3 regions of the Parafrankia sp. BMG5.11 genome follow, and region 2 is predicted to be linked to each of the others. Evidence: riboswitches for the same ligand, from Rfam matches in the RefSeq annotation. Region 2 holds a riboswitch; each other region holds the start of a gene.
What was found. Region 2 has a riboswitch for cyclic di-AMP ahead of E0504_RS36180 (C40 family peptidase). Riboswitches for the same ligand answer to the same signal wherever they lie in the genome.

Region 1 (7,863 bases), on a different contig from region 2:
CCACCCGGGCGGCCACGTCGAGGAAGGAGCGGCGGGCCCGCTCGGTCTCGTCCTCGTCGCCGATCTCGGCCAGGTGCGCGCGCAGCTCGGCCTGGCGGGCGCGCAGGTCGGCGAGGGCACCGGCGTCGGGGGTAGCCCGGGCCTGGGAGACGACCCGCACCCCGAGCACCCGCGCGGAGCCGGTGCCGCTGACCCGCACCGAGTCCTCGTCGAGCTCGAGCGGCAACCCGCTGAGAGTCACCTCGACCCGCTCGGACGGCGAGCCGGGCGTCGCGACATCGAACCGGCCACGGCGGGTCACGCGCGCGGCGGTGGGATAGACGACCACGGCGCTGATCGGCGCGTCGAGGAGCACCGACGGCGGCGCGCCCGTCGGTGCGCCCGTCGGTGCGTCAGGAAGGTCAGGTGTGCCGTCCGCCGTGGACATCATCCGGACACCATACGGTCGGCGACCGTGCTATCCCCGTGGGGCACCGCTGATCCCGATGCCGCCCGATGCCGCCCGGGCCGGGCGGCCGCGGGGCCCGTTACGGTCCGCCCGTCCAGGGAGACCCGAAAGGTGCGTCACCGGCCCCGTCCACCAGGACCGCGGCGCCACGGCAGGCTCGCGGCGGCGGGCGCCGGGCGGCTGGCCCGCGTGCGACCGTGGCCCCGGTGGCCGACGCCGCCCGCTCGACCGGGGTGGAACGCCACACTGAAGATCGTTTTTTGGTGGGCGCGCCGAGCTCCAGGCGACGGCCGAGCCCTCCGCGGCCATGACCTTGCGTCACCGTCAGACCGGAGGCAGGCACCGCGCCGGCTCGACCGCTCGCAGGCGAAGGCCTTCAGGCCCGCGAGCCCGGAGGCCATTCGGCCCATACCCGGCCGAGGAAGCAGCGGCCCGACCGAAGGTCATATCCCACAGCCGCGGAAATGCCCGGTGGACGTCGATCCGATCACCGGAGGGGACCGGCCGTTCGACGCCCCCACCGGGCCTGGAACAACATCGAGTGCACCACCAGGATTGCTGAACGGACCTCGCCCTCCGTATGACTCCGCGGCCGCTTCCTGACTTCGCGTCGACCCGCTCACGACCGCGGAACCGCGCCGGCGACCGGTCATTGCGACGCCGCACAGCTCTGGTCTCTGGCCGTCCGACGCAGGTCGTCGGATCGGTCTCCCGGCGCGGCGGTACGGCTCACCAGGAACGGGTGGGAGACCACGCCGAATCAGCCCAGCAGGGAGGACCCGCCAAGCGGCCATCAGCCGATCGGATAGGCATCGATCCGATCAGCGCTGCGCGTAGCCGTTCCGGCTGGAGATCGGGAAGGCGCCAGATTCGCGCCGCCCGATTCGATTGTCCGACGATCTCACCGATGGTGGCCGCAGTGCCCGACAGCCCGTTCCATCCGATCAACGGAAACCGCGCTCCGTATACCGCGTATGCCGCGCCCGGCCGGGGTGCCGGAGCCCGCGACCTAGCCGACACCGAAGCCAGAGATATTACTCACAGTAACCATCATCGTCAGCGAGACCCGCGGCCGGGAGCGGCCGAATCCGCTTCCGACGCCTCTGGCCGCATCCCGTGGTGGTACGGGGTGTTGTGGGTATCGAGTCCGAGCGTCGTCTGCCCGCGCGGCAAGTCGGGTTGATCCCGCGCAGACAGGGGTATCCGTTGGTCGACACCCGATACGCGACACCCGTCTCCGTCGCCGTCTGTTGGCCGACGGCCGGATCCGGCCGACCGCATGCCGGAAACCCGATGCGTCGACTAACGTAACCAACCGTGTCGGAACTTCGGCGACGGTCGCGAGTGGCGTGGTGGCGCACATCCCACGCATTGCCGGACCGCGCCGCGACGCCCATGGGCCGGCCCGGTGCCGCTGCCAGCCGCCGGAGCCGGGCATGACACACCCACGCCCGCAGCACCACGAGATCTCCGTACTGCCCGACCGCGAGGACCTGATGGCCGAGCTGGCGAGCCGGCTCGAGGCCCTGGACGCCCTGCTGAGCCGGCTCGAGGATGCCGAGCGCCAGGCCGCGGACGCCGGTGAGCACCTCATCCGGACACGGCAGTGGCAGGAGGACACGGTCCGGACCATCCAGGAGGAACGGGCGCGGATGCGCCAGCGCCAGCAGGCCCTGGACGACCTGGCCGAGCACGCCCGCGCGGCCGTCGAGGCCCTGCACGGCAGCCACCGCTCGCTGCCGCCCGAGGTGAAGCAGCTCGAGATCGAGCTCCAGGTCCTCAACAGCTCCGGCTTCCTGACCCGGCGCAACGGCCGGGCTCGCTGAGCGGCGGTCCCCGCCGGGCGTCGAACGCTCCTCCTCCTCCTCCTCCTCTCAGCCCCTGGTCCTCCTCTCAGCCCCTGATCAGCCCCTGACCCCTGGCCCCTGGCCCGGCCTGGTGGCGGGTGGCTCGCGTGTCCGCCCATGGGCCGTCCACCTCGCCGTTTGGTGTCCGCCTCGCCCTTTCGGGGCGCGATCAGACCGGGTTCGGCCCCCAAAGGGCGAGCGGGATACCAAAGGGCGAGCGGGACGCTCACGACGACTGGCCCGATCCGGTAGTTGACGAACTTCCGCGGGCCTGGCCGGCCAGGCCCGCGGGACTCGGGGCCCGGTGCCAGGTCGGTGCGCGGTGGCAGCGAGGCCCGGTGGAGCTTCCGGGGGGTGCCTGCCCGCGGGCGGCGCGTCGATCCGTTCACGTCCCAGGAGCACCGCGAAGGGGTCCTGGGGATCGGGCCGCGCGGTCGTCCGCGGCCGCCGGATCGAGGCGGGAAGAGACGGGCCGGGGACGGAGCGAACCGGGCCCGTGAGGGGCTCCGCGGGTAGTCCCAGCCCGGTCGGCCGGTACGGGAAACCCCCGCGCAAGCCAGGAAGTTCTGGTCACCTAACGTGTTGGGACGTGATCCTCGTGTGGGCGTCCGAAAACGTGACCGAAGGCTCAGCACCCCTCCTGACCTGGGCAGATGCGGCGCAGCAAGGGGCACTTCTTTGCACACTCGACGTAGTTGAGGAGGACTAGTGTTTACCCACACCATCCGTGTGGACTAGTCTCGCTTCCGACGTCACGACAACACCGGACCGAACGCCGAATCCTGCCCGCGGTCCTGGTGTCCCCTCCGAGTCGTCACCACGGGCAGGAGCGGGGGACCCACCTCCACCGGCTGGCGCCACGACACGGCGCTGGCCTAGGGGTGAAGTCCATCGCGTGAAGGTCGCGCTATGGACCGGGCAGCCCAGCCCGAACCCGACAGCTCACCTCGCAGGCGTACGGGAAGGAACGCAACGTTGTCTGCGCAAAGTGTGCAGCTTGATGCTGAGAGACGCCGGCAGGAAGGGCGCGGCCGCCACCGTGCGCCGTCCGCCCCCACGGCGTCCAGCCGAGCCAGAGCCAGGGCCCGTACCGTCGCGGCCATCACCACCGGAACCGTCGCGGTCTCCGGGGTGGCGCTCGCCGGGTGCGCCCAGGATGTCAACTCGGACGTCGCGCTGGACGACGGCACGAACACCGCCCCGATGACGCTCGCGACCCAGATCGGGTCCCGGCTGGCGGTCGACGGAGCCATCCAGGCCGCCACCGCTACCGGCGGCGGTTCGGGCACCGTTCTCGACGCCACCACGGACATCTCCGCGCCGACTCTCTCGTCGAAGATCGACGTCGGCCTGCGCGTGACGAACCCCGAGGTCACGGTCAACGCGGACGAGCCCGTCAACATCGGCTTCTCGCTCTACAACGAGGAGACCCAGGCCCCGATCCCGGACCAGCTCATCAAGGTCCAGGTCAAGCTGCCGACCGGGTGGGCGACCTTCCTGCACCTGACGACGGACGACCGCGGCTTCGCGTCGTACACCGCGAAGGTGCTCACCACCACGAACGTCACGGCGATCTTCGACGGCACCGACGCCCTCCAGTCGGCGCACTCGGAGAACGACGCCACGCTGCGCGTCCGCCCGGCTCCGCCGCCCGCACAGGCCTCCCGCAGCGCGGACCGCACGGGCGTGAACGTCAACACCCCGGTGGTCAGCGTCAACCTGCCGACCAACACCCTCGGCGAGAAGGCCGTCTACCTGGCCTCGCTGCAGGCCGGCAAGCCGTACGTCTACGGCGCCGAGGGCCCCAACTCCTTCGACTGCTCCGGGCTCGTGCAGTACGTGTACCGGCAGCTCGGCAAGAGCCTGCCGCGTACCACCGACCAGCAGTACGCGGCCACCACCCATATCTCCCAGTACAACAAGGCGCCCGGCGACCTGATCTTCTTCGGGAGCCCCGGCAACATCTACCACATGGGCATCTACGCCGGCGACGGCAAGATGTGGGTCGCGCCCCGCACTGGTGATGTCGTCAAGCTTCAGACGATCTACACGACCTCGTACTTGGTCGGCCGCGTCACCTGAGAACGGCGGGCCCACGGCCCAGCCAGGAGACTGGCTGTTCTCGACGTCGATCGTTCCACAAGCCCACGCACCGCTCGGACGGGGCTGCCCGAACGCAGACGCCCCGTCCCCCGGAACGAGCCGCAGCGCGATCTCCCCCTCCGGTCGCGCGCGGCTCCGCCGCCGGGTCGGGGTTGTCGGGATCAACCTCGGCCCGGCGGGTCTTCCGGAGTTCACCAGGTCCCCTGTACCGGACCGCCGGTGTCACGTCTGCTCAGAACGTCTGTGCTGCGGAATGTCCGGAGTAGCTCTGCCGCGGGCAGATTTCGACACCTTCCGCGATGCTTCCGCCACGTGGCGCCATCGATGAGCTGGCCGGCAGCCATGAACGGTAGGCCGTTGCGGCATCATTCTACTTCGTCATAAGTAGCGTAGATGTAGCTTTAGCCGGCCAGACTGCCACTATCAGGCAGCAACACCCCCATTCGAACCAACCCAGCACCAGCACCAGCCCACGCGAAAGTCAACCGCACCCCACCGATCCGAGATCCTTCCGGTGGGACGGACGTCAGATCCCCCCCCATCTGACGTCCGTCCGGCCGGAAGGCCCTGGACTCCGCTGGCCGTCTGTCCGATCCCCCCCCCATCGGGCCGGCGGCCAGCGGACCCCCTCAAGCCTTCCGGCCGCCCACTGGTCCGTCGGGGCCGTTACCCCCCTCCCGGCGACGTCGACGGACCGCTCGAGCCCCGGCCGTCCCACCCCGCGCGGGGTGGGACGGCCGGGGCTCCGGGAAAACTCGAAGGACCCCTCCGCGCGGCGAACGCGCACCTCCGCGCCGGACCCTCGGCCCACACGGCCGCGGCAGGCGCAAGCCCCGAAATGGCCAGCAAGCCGTCCCCGGCGGGGCCGGCGGCCGGCCAATCTGTTAAATGACTAGTTCTTTGCTACTAGCGCGAACTGTCTGGTCAGCGCACCGAACCAAGCTGGGTCAGACCTTCCGGCGAAGGTCGCGGGAGAAGTCCCACAACGTGCTGCTGACCTTTTTGTCCCAGTCCGTCTCGGCAACCCGCCCGTGCTGGGTGACGTTGTCGCAGGTGGGGCCGGGCTCCGCTTCGAACTGTCCCACGACGCCCACCGCCGCGTAGACGGGGGGGCCGGGCGAGCAGGCGGCGAGCAGGGCGAGCCGCGCACCCTCCCCGATACCCCAGACGTATATCCGGTTCAGGTCGATGTCGGTGCGTTCCTCGTCCATGTAGCGGACGACGTCGCGCAGGTACTGCTGGTCCGCTCCATTCGGGTCGTCGAGTCGCCAGGTACCGGCGACCGCCTCCGGGAAGGCGAGCGCGAAGTCACGGCGGTTCGCCAGCGACGACGCGTCACTGTCATGTTCCAGTGAACTCGCATCCGTATTGTCATCGTGCAGGATGATTACCAGGGGCAACGGGTCATTCGGTTTGGAGGGTGCCTGAACGAGCAGTTCCCGGTCGGCTGACGGATAGCCATCCGGGATTGTGACCCGTTCGACCTTGGGACGGCCATTGGCCGCGACGAGCCACCAGATGGCCACAAGTGCCACCCCGGCGATGATCACGTTTCTCTTGTTCTTGCCCCACCAGCCGGCAAGGGGATTCGACGCCACGATCCAACCGAACCACACCCGGCCCCCGGAAATCGCCGGATTCAGCCCAGCGCGTCAACGCGGACCCGGGCGGGACGACGTCGGGTGGCACTTACCAGCCGTCCGCGGGCGCCCACTCAGCCGCCGGCGAGCGCCCGCGCCCGCGCCCGGCGCAGCATGTCCGCCTCGACCGGCGCATCCAGCGGCGCCAGCCGGCCGTGCACCCAGGTCAGCAGCAGATCGGCCAGGGCCGGGTTCTGGGCCAGCACCGGCCCGTGCAGGTAGGTGCCGATGACCTTCCCGTCCACGATGCCGTCTGTGCGCGCGGGGGTGCCGTCGCCGACGCCGAGGCGCACCGTGCCGAGCGGGATGCCCCGGGACCCGGGAAGCGGGCGGGTGCGCCCGCCGTGGTTCTCGTACCCGTACAGCGTCGGCAGGCCGAGCCGCTGGTCGGGCTCCACCACGATGTCGCCCACGGCGCGCGGTGGCGGCGGGACGTCCGGCGGGTCGAACGAGCGGCGGGTCTCCATGTCCACCAGGTGGACGCCCTCGTGGACCCGGCCGTTGCCGGCCGGGAAGCTCGCCCCGATCACCTGGTAGCCGGCGCAGACCGCGAGCACCGCCGCGCCGCCCGACACCGCGCGGGTCAGGGAACGGTTGCGGCGCATGCCGTCCGCGGCCAGCACCTGCGGCTCGTCCTCGCCGCCGCCGAGCAGGTAGATGTCGCAGTCGGCCGGGACCACCTCGCCGGCCGGCACCTCGACGATCTCCGCCCGCAGCCCCCGCCAGCGCAGCCGCTGGGCGAGCACGATCGCGTTGCCGCCGTCACCGTACGTGCCGAGCAGCTCCGGGTAGATCAGGGCGATCCGGGTCGCCGACTCGCGGCTCACCGGGTCGTCCGCACGAGCAGATCACGGAAGGCGGTGTAGTTCGCGACGACGTCCAGCGCCTTGTCGTTCGCCGCGGTCGCGGCGTCCTCGGCGTCGGCGTGCACGGTGTGGGGCACCTCGGCGTAGGCGAGCCGCACGCTCATGTCCTCCTTGCGGCCTCCGGTGACGAGCACCTGGCGGCCGGCGAGCCGCTCGAACGGGACGTCCCAGATCCAGGACGGGTCGCGCCCGTCCGCCGTCTGCGAGTTGAAGTCGATCAGCACCGGACGTGGCGGGGCGGAGTTGAGCAGCTCCATCATCTCCACCCAGCCGGCCGGGTTCTTCGCGAGCAGGAGGCGGGCCAGCTTCCCGTCGGGGCCCAGCGGCACCTCCTGGTAGCGGCCCTGCACGTCACCGATGCCACGCATCGCGGCGAGCGCGTCCTCGACGTCGACGCCGAACTCGCGCGCCGCGGCCGCGGCCATCGCCGCGTTCGCGAGGTTCACCCGCCCCGGCAGGTCGATGTGCGCCGGAATGCGCCGCCCGAACCACATCAGCTCGCCCAGCCCGGCGACGGAGACGATCGGCTCCGGTCGGGCCAGGCCGCACTCGCACCACCAGCCGGTGGCGTTGCGGTGCAGCAGCCGGGCGCACTGCGGGCACACCATCGCGTCGGCGGTCCAGTTCTGCCCCGCCGACACCCAGATCTGGCGGGACCAGGTCATCGCGGACCAGGCCACAAGAGGGTCGTCCACGTTCGCCACGACGACGGTGTCGCGCAGGTCAGCGCCCAGCTCGCGCCAGAGCGCCGCGATGCGTCGCGTCTCGTTGGACCGGTCGAGCTGGTCGCGCGAGATGTTGAGCAGCAGCACCACCCGCGGCTCGATCGCCCGCGCCACCTTGGGGAGCCAGATCTCGTCGACCTCGAGGGCGGCGGCCGCGTCGTAGGGCGGCTTGGACAGCGCCGCCAGCACGCCGGGCGCCATGTTCGCGCCCCCGCTGTTCGACTTGACCGGGCC
Region 2 (7,863 bases):
GCGGTGACCGGGGCAAGCAGGACCGCTCGCGTAGGCGCGGGATGAGATGGACGCGGTGCTTGTCGGGTGCCGTACGAGGGGGAGTTGTGGAACAACTCGGCGACCTGGAAGCCGAAATCATGGACCGGGTGTGGTCCGCACGCGGGCCGGTGGCTGTCCGTGATGTCCGGGCACTACTCGCGCCAACACGCCCGTTGGCCTACACGACCGTGATGACCGTCATGGACCGGCTGTTCCACAAAGGGTGGCTGACCCGGGAACGAGCCGGACGTTCCTACCGCTACCAGCCCGCATTGGGCCGCAGCGCCTACACCGCCCAGCTGATGAGATCCGTGCTTTCCGGGGCGGACGACCGAGGCCTGACGCTGCTCCACTTCGTGCACGCCATGGATGCTGCGGAGTACGAGACGTTGCGCGAAGCGGTGCAGTGGCACTCCTCCAGCCGTGGTCGCGACGATGAGGAACCCACCCCATCATGATCTTTGGTGTTCTCGCGGTGTACGCGGCCCTCGTCGCCTACGGTCTGCCCTACGCCCTCCGCGCTGCTTCCTGGACGTCCCGTGCGCCGCGGCTCGCCGTCGCCATGTGGCTGGCCGCGATGATCTCCGTGGTCTCCGTGGCGGTACTGGCCGCAACGCTCCTGTTCATACCGCTGCACGCGATCGGGGACACGCTGGTTCTGCTTGTCCAGTGGTGCGGTTGGACCAACCACAACCTGACGATCTCCATCCACTGGACGACTCCACGAGTTGCCGGCGTCGTCCTGAGCACCGCTGCGGCGCTCCGCCTCCTTCATGTCGCCGTCGCCGTCACCATCACCGGCCGTCGATCGCGCGTCCGTCATCGGCATGACGTCCGATTGCTCGGGCGCTTTCATCCCACACTTCGGATCTACATACTGGATCATGCTGATCGCAGTGCGTTCTGCCTACCGGGCCGGAGCGGGGGCGTCGTCGTCACCGAAGGCGCGCTGCAAGCGTTGCATCCCACCGAACTCGACGCCGTCATCGCGCATGAACGCGCCCATCTCGCAGGCAGACACCACCTCATCCTCACGACGGCAGCCGTGCTGGCCGGAGCCTTCCCAGCCGTGCCGCTCTTCGGGACAGGACAGGAGGAGCTACGCCGACTCGTCGAACTCACCGCTGACGACAGCGCGGCCCGGCGCAGCGCTCCCCACGTCGTCGCCGAAGCAGTGCTACGGCTCGCGGCTCCCCCAGCATCCGTGCTGGGCATGGCGAACACCGGCGTACGGCAACGGGTACTGCGTCTCTTGACCGCGGAGCCGCCCCTGTCCCGTCCCGCCGTCGTGGCTCGCAGCCTCATCGTCGCCGTGCTGCTCCTCCTGCCACTCGTTATGACCACGGTTCCCGCCCTCAATGAGCTCGGATATCACTGCGTCTGATCGTCTCGCTGCGACCGCCTGCAGCACCATGGCCTTCACAGCGGCGTGGGAGTCAGACCAGACCGGCTGGCCTACTAGGGGATCGGTTGCAACGACCACCGGCACCTCGCCGCCGAAAGCCGCCCGGGCCACGATGGCCAGTGGAACCGGCTCAGGTCACCCGACCGACCGAGTAGGAGTCCGCCCAGATGGTCTGGAGCTTCACCACGTCACCGGTCTTCGGCGCGACCCACATCTTCCCGCCACCGGCGTAGATCCCCATGTGGTAGATCGCGCCGGGCTGGCCGAAGAAGATGAGATCGCCTGGCTGTTCGGAGCCCTGAGCGATCCTGGTTGTCGCCGCGTACTGCTGGTCGGTGGTCCGGGGAAGTGTCTTGCCGAGCTGCTTGTAGATGTACTGCACCAGGCCGGAGCAGTCGAAGCTGTACGGCCCGGTCGCCCCGTAGACGTAGGGCTTACCGGCTTGCCGCGACGCCAGGTATACGGCTTTCTCCCCGAGCGTGTTGGCCGGGATGCTGACGTCGACCGCCGGAGTCTCGACGTTCACGGCATTGCTGGTGCCCTGCACAGATACCGGCGGCGGGGCCGGGCGTACGCGCAGCGTCGCCTCGTTCTCCGAGCGGGCGGACTGGAGGGCGTCCGTTCCATCGAAGATCACCGTGACGTTCGTGGTGATGAGGACGCGGGCCGTGTAGGAGGCGAAGCCACGCTCGTCGGTGGTCAGGTGCAGGAAGGTCGCCCAGCCGGTGGGTAGCTTGACCTGTACCTTGATGAGCTGGTCCGCCAGCGGGGCGTGGGTCTCCTCGTTGAACAGCGAGAAGCCGACATTGACAGGCTCGTCCGCGTTGACAGTCACGTCGGGGTTCGTCACGCGCAGACCCACGTCGATCTTGGACGACAGAGTCGGTGCAGAGATGTCCGTCGTGGCATCAAGGACGGTGCGCGACGCGCCCTCTCCCGCGGCACCCTGGACGGGGCCGTCGACTGCCACCCGGGACCCGATCTGGGTCGCGAGCGTCAGTGACGTGGTGTTCGTGCTGTCGTCCAACGCGCCGTCCGAGCTGGGCTCCGGCGCACATCCAGCGAGAGCCATACCGGAGACCACGACAGTGCCAGTGGTCACCGCTGCGACAGCGCGGGCCCGCGCTCTGGCCCGGCTCGACGCTGTGGGGACGGACGGAGCCCGGTGGCGACCGCGTCCCTCCTGTCGGCGTCTTTCTGCATCAAGCTGCGCACTCTGCGCAGACACCATGGTGATCCTTCCCCTACGCCTGCGAGGTGATGCGAGGTGAGCTGTCGGGTTCGGGCTGGGAGCCCGGCCGAACGCCCCGTGCGTATTCGGCTTCACCCCAAGGGCATCGAAGGAGGCGACGCCCGGAGGAACGTGGTTCCCCCGCTCCTGCCCCAGATGCAAGTCGGAGGGGTCACCGGACCAGGGGCAGGATTCGGCGTACGGTCCGATGCTGCAGCAGATGCACACACTACCAACTACAGAGCATAGTAGGTAGCAATCGGAAGATCTCAGAAGATCTTCGACGGACATCCACGCCGCTCCAGCAAGATCTAGGTTCGCCGAGCGGAGTAGACGCGCCTTTGGAGTGCCTTCGATCACCAGATCGCGGTCAGACCGCCACCCAACCAAGCCTCCCCGGGCCCGCGCAGCGAGGATCAGGACAGCAATTCGGCGCACTGCGTCCGGACACCACCCACCCTTCGCGAGGCTCGGCACCTACTACGAGACATAGTTGCCCGGGGTGAGGGGATCTCTCGGTGCTGACCTCTCCACCACCGAAAGACATTGATCATCGAGACTGGTGGCTGTCGGAAGGATTGACGGGACGTCTGTCGGGGCCGCCAAAGCCGCTGCGGCCCGCGGTGTCCGATGAACGGTCGGGTAGTCCGGGTGGATCGTCTTGCCCCGTCGCCTTGCTCGCAGGTCCGAAACGGGCCGTTAAGGCCACCATCTCCGGCAGGACGGTCTCCGGCACCGGCCTGGTGCCATGCCACGAGGGCCGCTCGCGGCCCACACCTGGTCCATGGCCTCGACTTCGAGGTCTCCCAGCCGTTCCGCTGTTCCGGTCGTCAGCTGTCTCGTCGTCAGGTCATTCGCCGCGACCGACGTTCGCGTTCGTCGTGCCGAGTGTCGCGCCTGGGACCCGAGGTGCCCTGGGACACCGGCGCGCGGCCGGTGCCCCAGGGCCCTGCTCGGCTATCCGGTACCGAGCAGGCCCTTCATGGTCTCGACCTCTGTGGTCTGCGTGGACTCGATCGTCCTGGCCAGGGCCACGGCGTCGGGGAACTGTCCGTCCCGCTGTTCGGTGCGTGCCATCGCAATCGCACCCCCGTGGTGCCGGATCATCATCTCCAGGAACATGCGGTCGAAGTTCGGACCAGACGCCGTCTGGAGAGCGGTCAGGTCGCCCTCCGACATCATTCCCATGTCGTCGGTGCCATGACCGCCGGCGCCGGGCATGGCGGTGGGTTCGCCCCACGCTGCAAGCCAGCCGGTCATCGTCTCGATCTCCGGTGCTTGCGCGGTCCCGATCTGCTGGGCCAGCGCGAGCACCGCCGGATCGGCGGCCCGGTCGGGTGCCAGCTCCGCCATCTTCACGGCCTGCTGGTGGTGCGGGATCATCATCTGGGCGAACATCACGTCCGCGTTGTTGTGGGCGCTGTCGCTGGCCTCACTGCTGCTCCCTGCTGTGGCGGACGACGGGCCCGTCGGGGTGTCGTCGCCCCCGCACGCCGCGAGCGTGGCTGTCAGGGCCAGTGCTACGGCGGCGAGTCCAAGGTGGCGTCTTCTTCGCACGAGTCGTCCTCGGTGTCGGATTGCCAACGGATCTGAGGCCGGAGTCGTCGAGCGCGCCGACAGGCGTGCGTGACGTCCGACGCAGGTCCGCTCACAGCCGCCACACGCAGTAGACAGACAGGTCGGTCACGTACCGAGGCGGCGGCGTCTGCGGTGGGTCGCCACGCGTCCCGGTGAAGGCAGAGGCACCGAAGGGGGTGGACATGGCCGCCAGGCCGTGTTGTTCGCCGCCGTGAACCGGTTCGGGGTCGTCCCGGAACACCGCCGAACAGAGCACGCCCTGGTGGCCGTGGGGTTCGGCCCCAGGCTCGTGCGAGTGGGACCAGTGCGGGTGAACGTCACGGTCGGTTCCCTGGACACAGGGCGGCGAAACGAGCGCGTGCACCTGCGCGGCCAGGCCGGCGTGCATCGCCAGCAGCCCGAGCAGGACGGCTGACACGAGCGTGAGTCGAGCCCAGAGCGCGCCGTGTCGTGCCGGTGTCTCGCAGCGCGTCACGTCACCCTCTTCCGCGTCCGCCACCCAGAGCCTACTACGCAAGATAGTTGTTGCCGCCATGACCGTTCGCCCGCGGGGGCGCGAGGTGCCACCCAAGAAGGGGCCATCAGCCCTTTTACCTAGCCATGACTCCCCGAGGCTCGCTGGCCGAGGGCCACGACAAGGCCATGCACACGGCGGCGCTCCGAAGGAAAACTACTATGCTCCGTAGTGGTAGTTCGATTCGGGAGTTCGCCGCCAAGCTTGTAGAGGGGAGCAGAGTCCGTGCCCGCACCGACCTCCGATCGCCCGAAGCGGTTCGCGCGTCTGCAACCGTCCCGCGCCAGGTACCAGGCCGGCGGGTGCGCCGCGGCCGGACGGGCTGGTGGGTCCCCCGGTGATGTGGGTCAGCGACCCGTTCGTCGACTCCGGCAGGGGCTTCTGGGCCAAGCCGGAAGGCGCCAACCCCGGGTACACAGAGGAACCCGGAGGGCGGCTGGACCAGGCCCGGCCCTGACGTCTTACTGCCCGGACCAGTACCGCACCCCGGACAACGTTGCCGCCTACGCCGGGCTGGGCCACGAGTTCGCCAACCGGTTCGAGCAGGTCGACATCCTGGTGTGCAGTGTCGGCACCGGCGGCCACCTCGCCGCGGTCCTAAGCCGAGGCCGGTTCTGTCAACGTTCGCGGCAGCTTCTGCCGTTTGAGCAGCAGGGCGTTCACCGCGACCAGGAAGCTGGACCCGGACATGGTCAGCGCGGCGATCTCGGGTCGTAGCGTGAGCCCGACGAGGGGTTCGAAGACGCCGGCGGCGATCGGCAGCGCGACCGCGTTGTAGCCGACGGCCCAGGCCAGGTTCTGGCGCATCTTGCGGACGGTGGCGCGGCCGATGAGCAGGGCGGCGGGCACGTCGAGCGGGTCGGAGCGCATGAGCACCACGTCCGCGGTCTCGATCGCCACATCGGTGCCGGCGCCGATCGCGATGCCGAGGTCGGCCTGTGCCAGCGCCGGAGCGTCGTTGACGCCGTCGCCGACCATCGCCACTCGTCGGCCGCCCGCCTGCAACCGGGCGACCTCGGTGGCCTTGTCGCCTGGCAGGACCTCGGCGATCACCGTGTCGATGCCGAGTTCCTTCGCGATCCGCTGCGCCGTGCCCAGGTTGTCGCCGGTGAGCATCACGACCTCGACGCCGGCGTCGTGCAGTGCGGCAACCGCCGCCGCGGCGGTCGGCCGCGGTGTGTCGGCGAACCCGACGATGCCGGCGATCCGCCCGTCGACCGCCACCAGCACGGCCGTGCGCCCGTCGGCCGCGAGGGCGTCCAGCCGGTGGGCGGCGTCGCCGAGCGCGACGCGCTCGGCCCGCATCAGCCGGCTGTTGCCGACCGCGACGCGGTGCCCGTCGACGGTGGCCACCGCGCCTTGCCCCGGGACGTTGCGGAACGCCTCGGCGTGGTGCCGGGGCATGCCGCGCGCGTCGGCACGGCGGGCGACCGCCGCCGCGAGCGGATGCTCGGATTCCCGTTCGACCGCAGCCGCCAACCGCAGCAGGTCCTCCTCGGGGAGGTCGATCGTCTCGACGTCGATGACCTCGGGCTCGCCCTTCGTCAGTGTGCCGGTCTTGTCCATGACAACCGCGGTGACGCCGGCAGCGGTCTCCAGCGCTGTCGCGTTCTTGAACAGGACGCCCCGGCCGGCACCCAGTCCGGTGCCCACCATGATCGCTGTCGGGGTGGCCAGACCGAGGGCGTCCGGGCAGGTGATGACGACGACGGTGATCGCGAACAGCACCGCCTCCTGCGTCGGTCGGTCGGTGGCGAGCAGCCACACCAGCAGGGTGGCGAGCCCGCCCATAAGGGCTATCAGGACGAGCCAGTACGCGGCCCGGTCAGCCAGCCGCTGGCCGGGAGCCTTGCTGTTCTGCGCCTCCTGGACCAGGGAGACGATCTGCGCCAGGGCGGTGTCGACGCCGACTTTCGTCGCTCGGACCCGCAGGGTGCCGGTGGTGTTGATGGTGGCACCGATCGCCTCGGAACCCGGCGCCTTGTGGACGGGCAGGCTCTCGCCGGTGACCATCGACTCGTCAATGTCGGACTCGCCGTCAGCGACCACTCCGTCGACCGGAATCTTGCCGCCCGGCCGGACCAGCAGCAGGTCCCCGACGACCACCTGCGCGGTCGACACCTCGACAGGTTCGCCGTCCCGTAGCACCAACGCCTTCTCAGGCGCCAGCTCCAGCAACGAGCGGATCGCGTCGTTGGCGCCGCCGCGGGCACGCATCTCGAACCAGTGGCCCAGCAACACGAAGGCGGCGAGCACGGTAGCCGCCTCGTAGAAGACCTCGCCGCCGCCGGTGAGGGTGACGACCAGGGAGTACGTACAGCCGGTACCGATCGCGACGGCGACGAGGACCATCATGTCCAGGGTCCGCGCACGTAGCGCTCTGAACGCCCCGTCGAAGAAGATCCACGAAGCCCAGAAGATCACTGGCAGGCTCAGGAACAGCTGGAACACGTCGTCGCGCAGCCCAAGCGGGGCGGGAACCTCGAAGCCGAGCACGTCCCTGCCGATCGCCGACCACAGCAGGATCGGGACCGAGAAGATCACAGCCACCAGGAATCGGTGGCGCATGTCGGCGACCATCCCGGCCATCGACAGGTCGCCGTGCCCGCCGTGGCCCATTGCCTTATGCGGAGAGGCGACCGGGGTCCGGTCGTCTCCTGGTCCGTGGCCGGCGTGCCGAGCGTGTGGTTCGTGCACGGCGTGTGCCTCGTGGGCAGCAGGCGGGTGAGGGGGATGGTGCGACGGGACGTCCGGTCGGGGTCCGACCTGGCCGGACCGCGGTTCGCTCGCGGCCTCGGCATCCGAAGCTCTCGCAGGTGAGACCGGCACGGACGCTACCGGTGTGTGTGCGGGGGGCCGCCCCGGTTCGGCGAAGGGATCACAGATGTGCGCCGGAACGGACAGCCCGTCGCAGTGGTAGCCGCAGTCGCGAATCCAGCCCGCCAGCTGCGCCGTCGAGGTCTGTTCCGGGTCGAAGCGGACCAGCGCGGTCTGCGCCACCGGGTTCGCCGCCACCTCGACCACCCCTGGGCGTCGGCCCAGCACGGCCTCGACACGCGCCTTCTCCGTCGCCCACCGCAGCCCGGAGACCTCCAGAACCACGGTCGACGTCCG
Region 3 (7,863 bases), on a different contig from region 2:
CCCGGAACTGCTCGCGCTGGTCGAACGGGTCCGCATGCTCGCCCGCGGCGAGGACGGCGGCACCGAGCTCGCCGCCGTCCTCGACGGCGTCGACGCGCGGCAGGCGATCCTGCTCGCCCGCGCGTTCACCGCCTACTTCCAGCTCGCGAACATCACCGAGCAGCTGCACCGGGCGCGGGAGATCTCCGACCGCCCGCGCAGCCGGCTGCGCGACCTCGCCGACCGCATCGCCGAAGCGGTGGACGAGGGGGCCGTCGACCCGGACCTTCCGGCCGAGGTCATGCGGCGCCTGCAGCTGCGCCCGGTCTTCACCGCGCACCCCACCGAGGCCAGCCGCCGTTCCGTCCTGGAGACGCTGCGCGGCATCGCCGACCTGCTCGACGCCACCGACGACCCGCGCCGCCCCGGCGCCGACGACGAGCGGCTGGCCCGTCGTCTCGCCGAGCTGGTGGACGTCCTCTGGCAGACCGACGAGCTGCGGGTGGAGCGGCCGAAGCCGGCGGACGAGGCACGCTCGGCCGCGTACTACCTCACCTCGATCGCCACCGAGGTCCTGCCCGATCTGCTGGAGGAGCTCGACACCGCGTTCGCCCGGATCGGGGTCGAGCTGCCGGTGGCCGCCCGTCCGCTGGCCTTCGGCTCCTGGGCCGGCGGCGACCGGGACGGGAATCCGAACGTCACGCCGGAGGTCACGCTGGAGGTCCTCAACCTCCAGTACGAGTTCGGCATCCGGGCGCTCACCGCCCTCGTCGACCGGCTGGTCCGTGAACTGACGGCGTCCACCCGGGTGGTCGGGGAGGTCAGCGGCGGCCTGCTCGCCGCGCTGGCCGCGGACCGCGCCGCGCTGCCCGAGGTGTACGACCGCTTCATCCGGCTCAACGCCGAGGAGCCGTACCGGCTCAAGTGCAGCTACATCCTGGCGCGGCTGGCCGGCACCCGCGCCCGGCTGGCCGCCGGCGCACCGCACGTCCCGGGCAAGGACTACCTGCGGCCCACCGACCTGGTGGACGAGCTGGAGCTCATGCGGGTCTCTCTCGCCGCGAGCCACGGCGAGCTCGTCGCGAACGGGCCGCTGCGGCGCGCGATCCGGACGGCGAGCGCCGTCGGCCTCTCCCTGGCCACCCTCGACATCCGCGAGCACGCCGACGCCCACCACGCCGCCCTCGGCGCGATCTACGACCAGCTTGCCGAGCTGGACGTCCCCTACCGCGACCTGGACCGGCCGGCCCGGCTCGCACTGCTGTCGGCCGAGCTGGCGGGGCGCCGGCCGCTGCTCGGTGCCGTCCCGCCGCGGCTGCCCGAGCGGGTGGCGCGCACCCTCGAACTGCTCACCACGGTGCGCCACGCGCTGGACCAGTACGGCGACGGCGTCATCGAGAGCTACATCGTCTCGATGACCCGCGACGCCGACGACATCCTGGCCGTCGCCGTGCTCGCCCGCGAGGCCGGCCTGGTCGGCCTCGGCCGGCCACCGGGGACGTCCAGCGGCACGGAACGTCACGGGCCCGCGGTGCCGGCGGTCGCGTGGGCGCGGATCGGGTTCGTGCCGCTGTTCGAGACCGTCGCCGAGCTGCGCGCCGCGGGGACGCTGCTCGACCGGCTGCTCGCCGACCCGTCCTACCGGGCGCTGGTCGCGGCACGCGGTGACGTCCAGGAGGTCATGCTCGGCTACTCGGACTCGTCCAAGGACGCCGGCATCACCGCGTCCCAGTGGGAGATCCACAAGGCGCAGCGTGAGCTGCGGGACACCGCCCGCGCCCACGGGGTCGTGCTGCGGCTCTTCCACGGCCGCGGCGGATCGGTCGGCCGCGGCGGCGGCCCCTCCGGCGAGGCGATCCTCGCCCAGCCGTTCGGCACCCTGGACGGGCCGATCAAGGTCACCGAACAGGGCGAGGTGATCTCGGACAAGTACACCCTGCCGCAGCTGGCCCGGCAGAACCTGGAGATCACCCTGTCGGCGGTGGTGGAGGCGTCCGTCCTGCACCGCACCTCCCGGTTCACCGAACAGGCGCTCGCCGGCTGGAACGGGACCATGACGGCGGTCGCGGACGCGGCGAAGGACGCCTACCGCTCCCTCGTCGCCGACCCGGCCCTGGTTCCGTTCTTCCTGGCGGCGACGCCGGTGGAGGAGCTCGGCAACCTCAACATCGGCTCCCGCCCCTCGCGGCGGCCCGGCGGCTCCGGAGGGCTGGCGGACCTGCGGGCCATCCCCTGGGTGTTCGGCTGGACGCAGGCCCGGATCATCCTGCCCGGCTGGTTCGGGGTCGGCTCCGGGCTGGCGGCGGCGCGCGAGGCCGGCGCGGGCGGGGAGCTGGCCGAGATGTACCGCTCGTGGCATTTCTTCCGGACGTTCCTCGGCAACGTCCAGATGACCCTGGCGAAGTCGGACCTCGCGATCGCCCAGCGCTACGTCTCGGCGCTGGTCGACCCGGCCACGGCCGCGCTGTTCGACGTCATCCGGGACGAGCACGCGCGGACGGTGCGGGAGGTGCTGGCCGTCACCGGGCAGGCCGGCCTGCTCGAGACCGCGCCGGTGCTGCGCCACACGCTGCTGGTCCGGGACGCCTACCTGGCCCCGCTGCACGCGTTGCAGGTCTCCCTGCTGGCCCGCACCAGGGCGGCCGGTGACACCGCCGACCCTCAGCTTCGCCGCGGCCTGCTGCTGACCATCAACGGAATAGCCGCCGGCCTCCGCAACACGGGCTGATCGTCAGAGCGCGGGCGCAGGGCCGGGCGGGTGGTGGGTCAGGGGCTGGGCTCCGGTTCGGCGGTCACCGGGTGGGCGGCCTGCTGGTTCCCAGCCTGTGGGGTCGCGGCCGGTGGGGTGGCAACCTGCTGGGTCCCTTCCTGCGGGGTGGCGGCCTGCCCGGGAGCGGGGGTGGTCAGGAGACGGGACCGGGTCTGGTCCGCGGTGCGCCGGGCCCAGGTGCCCGTCGTCGCGAACCCCAGGGCGAGGACGGCGGCGCAGGCCGCGACCACCGCCCACCAGGCGGCCGTGCTGGTGGGGTCGATCCCGACTCCCGGGCCGTCGCCGACGGCCCCGACCGTCGCGGTCGCTGCCGCGACGGAGCCGATCACGGCCACGCCCAGCGACTGGCCGACCTGGCGGCTCGTCGAGGCGACCGCCGCCGCGACCCCGGCCTGCGCGAGCGGCATCCCGGAGACCGCAGTGTTGGTGATCGGCGCGTTCACCAGGCCGAAGCCCGTCCCGAAGAGGACGTAGGCGACCATCAGGGTGGTGACGGAGGTCTGTGGGGACAGGCCCGTCATCGCCGCGCTGCCGGCGGTCAGGGTGACACCCGCGGCGAGCAGCGACGGACGCGGGCCGAAGCGGCCCACCGCCCGGCCGGACAGGGGCGCGACCACCAGGGTGGCCAGCGCCATCGGCAGGGTCAGCAGGCCGGCGTGCAGCGCCGAGTAGCCACGGACGTCCTGCAGATAGATCGTGTTGAGAAAGAGGAAGCCGGCGAGGGCGCCGAACGCGCACACCGCGATCGCCGTCGCGCCGGAGAAGGGCGCGCTGCGGAAGAAGCGGACGTCCAGCAACGGCTCGGTGCGCCGCGACTCGTAGCCGACCAGCAGCGCCGCCGCGGCGACCGCCGCCGCGAACAGGACGAGCGTTTCGGTGGACGTCCAGCCGGCCGCGGGCGCCTCGATGATCGAGTAGGTGAGGGTCGAGAGGACGGCGATCACAAGGAGCTGTCCGACGGGGTCCAGGCGGCGTGGGCTCGGCGCGCGGGACTCGGGGACGAAGCGGTGCGTGAGCACCAGCGCGGCGAGCCCGATCGGGATGTTGATCCAGAAGATCGCCCGCCAGCTCACCGTCTCGACGAGGATGCCGCCGAGCACCGGGCCGAGTGCCATGCTGATCCCGATCACCGCGCCCCAGAGACCGATGGCGCGGGCCCGTTCCCGCGGGTCGGTGAACGTGTTGGTGATGATGGACATCGCAACCGGGTTCAGCATCGAGCCGCCGACGGCCTGCACCATTCGGAAGGCCACCAGCCAGCCGAGCCCGGGCGCGAGGCTGCACAGCAGCGAGCCTGCGGTGAACAGGGCCAGTCCGGTCTGGAAGATCCGGCGGCGGCCGAGCCGGTCGCCGGTGGAACCACCGAGCATGAGCAGGCTGGCCAGGACGAGGGTGTAGCTGTCGATCGTCCATTGCAGGCCCGCGGGCGACGCACCCAGATCCCGGCGCAGTGCGGGCAGGGCCACGTTCACGATGGTGCCGTCCAGCCCCACGATCAGCAGACTCATGCAGCAGATCGCGAGAACGGCGAACCTGCGGCGGCTGGTCGGCTCGGCCATCGACAACCCACCTCTCCGGCCGCCGCCAACTCGGCCGCAGGTGCGCGGGCGGACGACTGTTCAGCGTACGGCAGGTCTCTTTTCCTCGCGCTCGCGCTCGTGCTTCCTCGCGCTCGTGCGACGCGGCCGGTGGTACCGAAACGCCGGTGGCCCGGGTGTCGACACTGACACCCGGGCCACCGATCGCGTTCCACGGACCATCTGTCACGCTCAGCCAGGGCTCAGCCAGGCTGGTCCGTCACCTGTCTGCTCCATTCGACGGCCGCGTCAGATTCATTCGACGGGCCGCGTCAGAGCCTGGGGGCTGGGGGCTGGGTCAGAGCTTGGGGCCCCAGCAGCTCTTCGAGGCGTACCACGGGCTGGTTCCCTGCTGCGCGTACAGGATGTGCGCGCGCTTCCACTGCTCGGCGGCGCTTGCGTTCTGCGGGAGACCCTGACCACCGACGCCGCGCCAGGTGCTCGGCAGGAACTGGAACAGGCCGCCCGCGCCGATCTCGTTGACCACGCGGGGGTTACCGCCGGACTCGCAGGGCACAACCGCGCTCAGGAAGCGGTGTGCGTCCGGCCGACCCGCGGCGCTGGCGGGCTGTGACATCGCGATTCCGCCGCCGATCGTGGCGGCGAGGAGCGGTGCGACAAGCAGCGCACGGCCGCGGCGGATGGAACGACTGGTCTTACGAGCACGCGAAGCCATAACGGACAAAGTGATGCCCCTCCCCACGCCTGCGAAGTTAGCTGTCGGGTTCGGGCTGGGATTTACCCGGTCGCGCTACGCGACTTCACCCCGAGGACGTCTGTGATCGACGCCCGAAGGTTGGTTCCCCCGCTCCCGCCCTGAGGTTTGTTGTTCACCGGGCGGGGCAGGATTCGGCGTGTCGCCCGGTGCGCGCTTTCCTGAACGAAAGCACGGCGCAGACGTTACACACAACGGACCAACAATTGCCAAGGCTCTGTGGCGAGCACCACATGGCCCATCGAAACCTTGAAGATTCTCCGTAGACGGCGTATCACGCGCGCAGGCGCGTTCCTCTTTAACGGACCGTCCCATCACCGTGACCGCCCCGCCACGATGGCCGAGAGCGGTGACACGGAGAGTGGGTGACGTGCTCACCTCGGCGCAGGAATTCGACCCGTGAACCGGGAAGAAGTTGCGCGAGCATCAAGTTGGAAATGGTCCCGGCGTTCGTCCGGGCACCACCCAGACCTGTTGACAGGCCCCTGATGCGGACGAGTCGTAATTTCGTCCGTTCCGGGTCAGATTTCCGGAGTCGGCAGCGCAACCTCCGGAGCCGGCAGAGGCACGACCCCGTGGTGCGCGGTCAGGCCCCCGTCGGCGACCAGCGTCGTTCCGGTGATGTAGGACGACTCGGCGGAGGCCAGGAACCAGACGGCCGAGGCCAGCTCGCCCGGCTGCCCCCAGCGCCCCATCGGAATGCGGCGGCTCACCGCCGCGGTGGACGCCGGGTCGGTGCGGTGGCGCGCGGTCAGCGCCGTCTCGGTCAGGCCGGGGGCGACGGCGTTGATCCGGATGTTCTGGGCGGCGTGGTCGAGCGCCGCGGCCCGCACCATGTTGATCACAGCCGCCTTGGACGCGTTGTACGCCCAGTTCCCCGGTTCGCTCTGCAACCCGCCGCTGGAGGCGGTCACGACGATTGAGCCGCCACCGCCCGCCCGGAGCGCGGGGACCACCGAACGGATCCCGATCGCGACGCCCCGCACGTTGACGGCGAGGATCCGGTCCAGCCGGTCGATCGCGCCCGGGGCCTCCCACGGCAGCGTCGTGCCGATCCCGGCGTTGAGCACCGCGACGTCCAGCCGCCCGAAGCTCGCGAGCGCCAGCTCCGCCATGGCGGCCCCGGTCTCCTCGACCGAGACGTCCCCGACCATCGGGACGATCCGCGGCTCCGGCCCGCCCGCCGGCCGGGAGTCCGCCCCCGTCACGGCACCGGCATCCGCCGCGGTCCGGGGATCCGCCGGGGCCACGGCGGGCCGCGGGGCGCGCGACTGTGCTCGGGTCAGCGCCGCCAGGCCGACCTCGTCGACGTCCACGGCGACCACGCCGAACCCCCGCGCGGCGAACAGCTCCGCGCACGCCCGCCCGATCCCGGATGCCGCTCCCGTGATGACGACCGCCGAGGTGACCACACGTCCTCCACGAGCTCCGAGAGACCTCACCAGCACGGCAAGTCCCGCCCGCCGGACGGATCCCGGCCGACCGCGCCGAGATCAGCCTGGCGGGTCGCGGTGAACGGAGCCGATCCAGCTCATGACGAAGAGGGATCGGGGCGGGGCAGGACGAGCCGGAACGTGGCGCCGCCGCCCGGTGTCGGCCGGTGCTCGGCCCGTCCGCCGTGCGCGGCGGCGACGGCCTCGACAATGGACAGGCCCAGCCCCGTCCCGCCGGCGTCGCGGGAGCGGCCGGAGTCGGCGCGGTAGAACCGCTCGAAGACGTGGTCGACGGCGTCAGCGGGGACTCCGGGTCCATGGTCGATCACCGAGATGACGACCTCCCGGTCGTCATCCACCGCACCGGCCACCGCACCGGCCGCCGCACCGCCGTCGGAGTCGCCGTCCGCGTCCGTGTCGGCGTCGCGGACGGTGAGGGAGACCGTCGCCTCGGGCGGGGTGTGGACGAGCGCGTTGCGGACGAGGTTCCCGACGGCCTGGCGCAGGCGTCCCCCGTCCCCCGTCACCTCGAGGATCGGCGGGGCGTCGACCTCGATCGTCCGTCCCGGGCTGACGGCGCGGGCGTCGGCGGCGATGTCACGGAGCATGGCCGCCAGGTCGACGGGTTCACGCTCGAGGTCGGGCTGGTGGTCGAGGCGGGCGAGCAGCAGCAGGTCGTCGACCAGCTCGCTCATCCGGGCCGACTCCTCCTCGATGCGCCGCATGACCATCGCCAGGTCCTCGGGTCGGCTTGCCGCTCCCCTGCGGAACATCTCGGCGTAGCCGCGGATCGACGTCAGCGGGGTGCGCAGTTCGTGGCTGGCGTCCCCGACGAAGCGTCGCAGGCGCCGCTCGGAGGCCTCGCGGGCGCGGAAAGACGCCTCGATCTCGGTGAGCATCGTGTTGAAGGCCAGCCCGAGACGCCCCACCTCGGTACCGCGGTCCGTGTCGGTGACCCGTTGAGTCAGGTCGCCGTCCGCGATCATGCCCGCGGTGTGTTCGATACGGGTCAGCGGGCGCAGCCCGAGGCGGATGATGACGTAGGCCAGCGCGGCGAGCACCACCAGCATCGCCGCGCTCACGATGATCTCGATCCTGGTGACGTTGTCGAGAGTGGTCTCCATCTCGGCGAAGGGCACCGCGACGACCAGCACGTCTCCGTTGCCGAAGCGCTCGGCGAGCAACCTGAACCTGTCCCCGCCGCCTTCGGCGGGGACCGTCCACAGGGAGGCGGTCGCCAGGTCGGGCCGCACCGGGGCGGCGGCGAGCATGCTCTGGGTGACGGCCGGGCGCCGGGTCGGTGCCGCGGGGCCGTTCGGGCCGGGGCTGGTCTCGGCCACTCGCCGGCCGGCGCTGTCGTACAGCGCCCCGTAGGTGCCGACGAGGAAC

Region 1: linked by a shared signal. The riboswitch ahead of E0504_RS13535 (C40 family peptidase) and the one ahead of E0504_RS36180 (C40 family peptidase) in region 2 are both predicted to bind cyclic di-AMP.
Region 3: linked by a shared signal. The riboswitch ahead of E0504_RS13330 (transglycosylase family protein) and the one ahead of E0504_RS36180 (C40 family peptidase) in region 2 are both predicted to bind cyclic di-AMP.

The regions. Positions count from the first base shown of each region.
Region 1 is NZ_SJXI01000017.1:68,269-76,131, reverse strand. It holds gene E0504_RS13545 (DUF4139 domain-containing protein) at 1-430, opposite strand, end outside; gene E0504_RS13540 (hypothetical protein) at 1,885-2,274, shown strand; cyclic di-AMP (ydaO/yuaA leader) riboswitch at 3,059-3,265, shown strand; gene E0504_RS13535 (C40 family peptidase) at 3,271-4,377, shown strand; gene E0504_RS13530 (PHB depolymerase family esterase) at 5,346-6,014, opposite strand; gene E0504_RS13525 (type 1 glutamine amidotransferase) at 6,113-6,865, opposite strand; gene E0504_RS13520 (MurT ligase domain-containing protein) at 6,862-7,863, opposite strand, start outside.
Region 2 is NZ_SJXI01000063.1:882-8,744, forward strand. It holds gene E0504_RS36170 (BlaI/MecI/CopY family transcriptional regulator) at 87-479, shown strand; gene E0504_RS36175 (M56 family metallopeptidase) at 476-1,405, shown strand; gene E0504_RS36180 (C40 family peptidase) at 1,557-2,453, opposite strand; cyclic di-AMP (ydaO/yuaA leader) riboswitch at 2,688-2,815, opposite strand; gene E0504_RS36185 (DUF305 domain-containing protein) at 3,615-4,214, opposite strand; gene E0504_RS36190 (hypothetical protein) at 4,306-4,734, opposite strand; gene E0504_RS36200 (cation-translocating P-type ATPase) at 5,347-7,863, opposite strand, start outside.
Region 3 is NZ_SJXI01000017.1:22,312-30,174, reverse strand. It holds gene ppc (phosphoenolpyruvate carboxylase) at 1-2,707, shown strand, start outside; gene E0504_RS13335 (MFS transporter) at 2,746-4,308, opposite strand; gene E0504_RS13330 (transglycosylase family protein) at 4,625-5,002, opposite strand; cyclic di-AMP (ydaO/yuaA leader) riboswitch at 5,015-5,191, opposite strand; gene E0504_RS13325 (SDR family NAD(P)-dependent oxidoreductase) at 5,563-6,453, opposite strand; gene E0504_RS13320 (cell wall metabolism sensor histidine kinase WalK) at 6,573-7,863, opposite strand, start outside.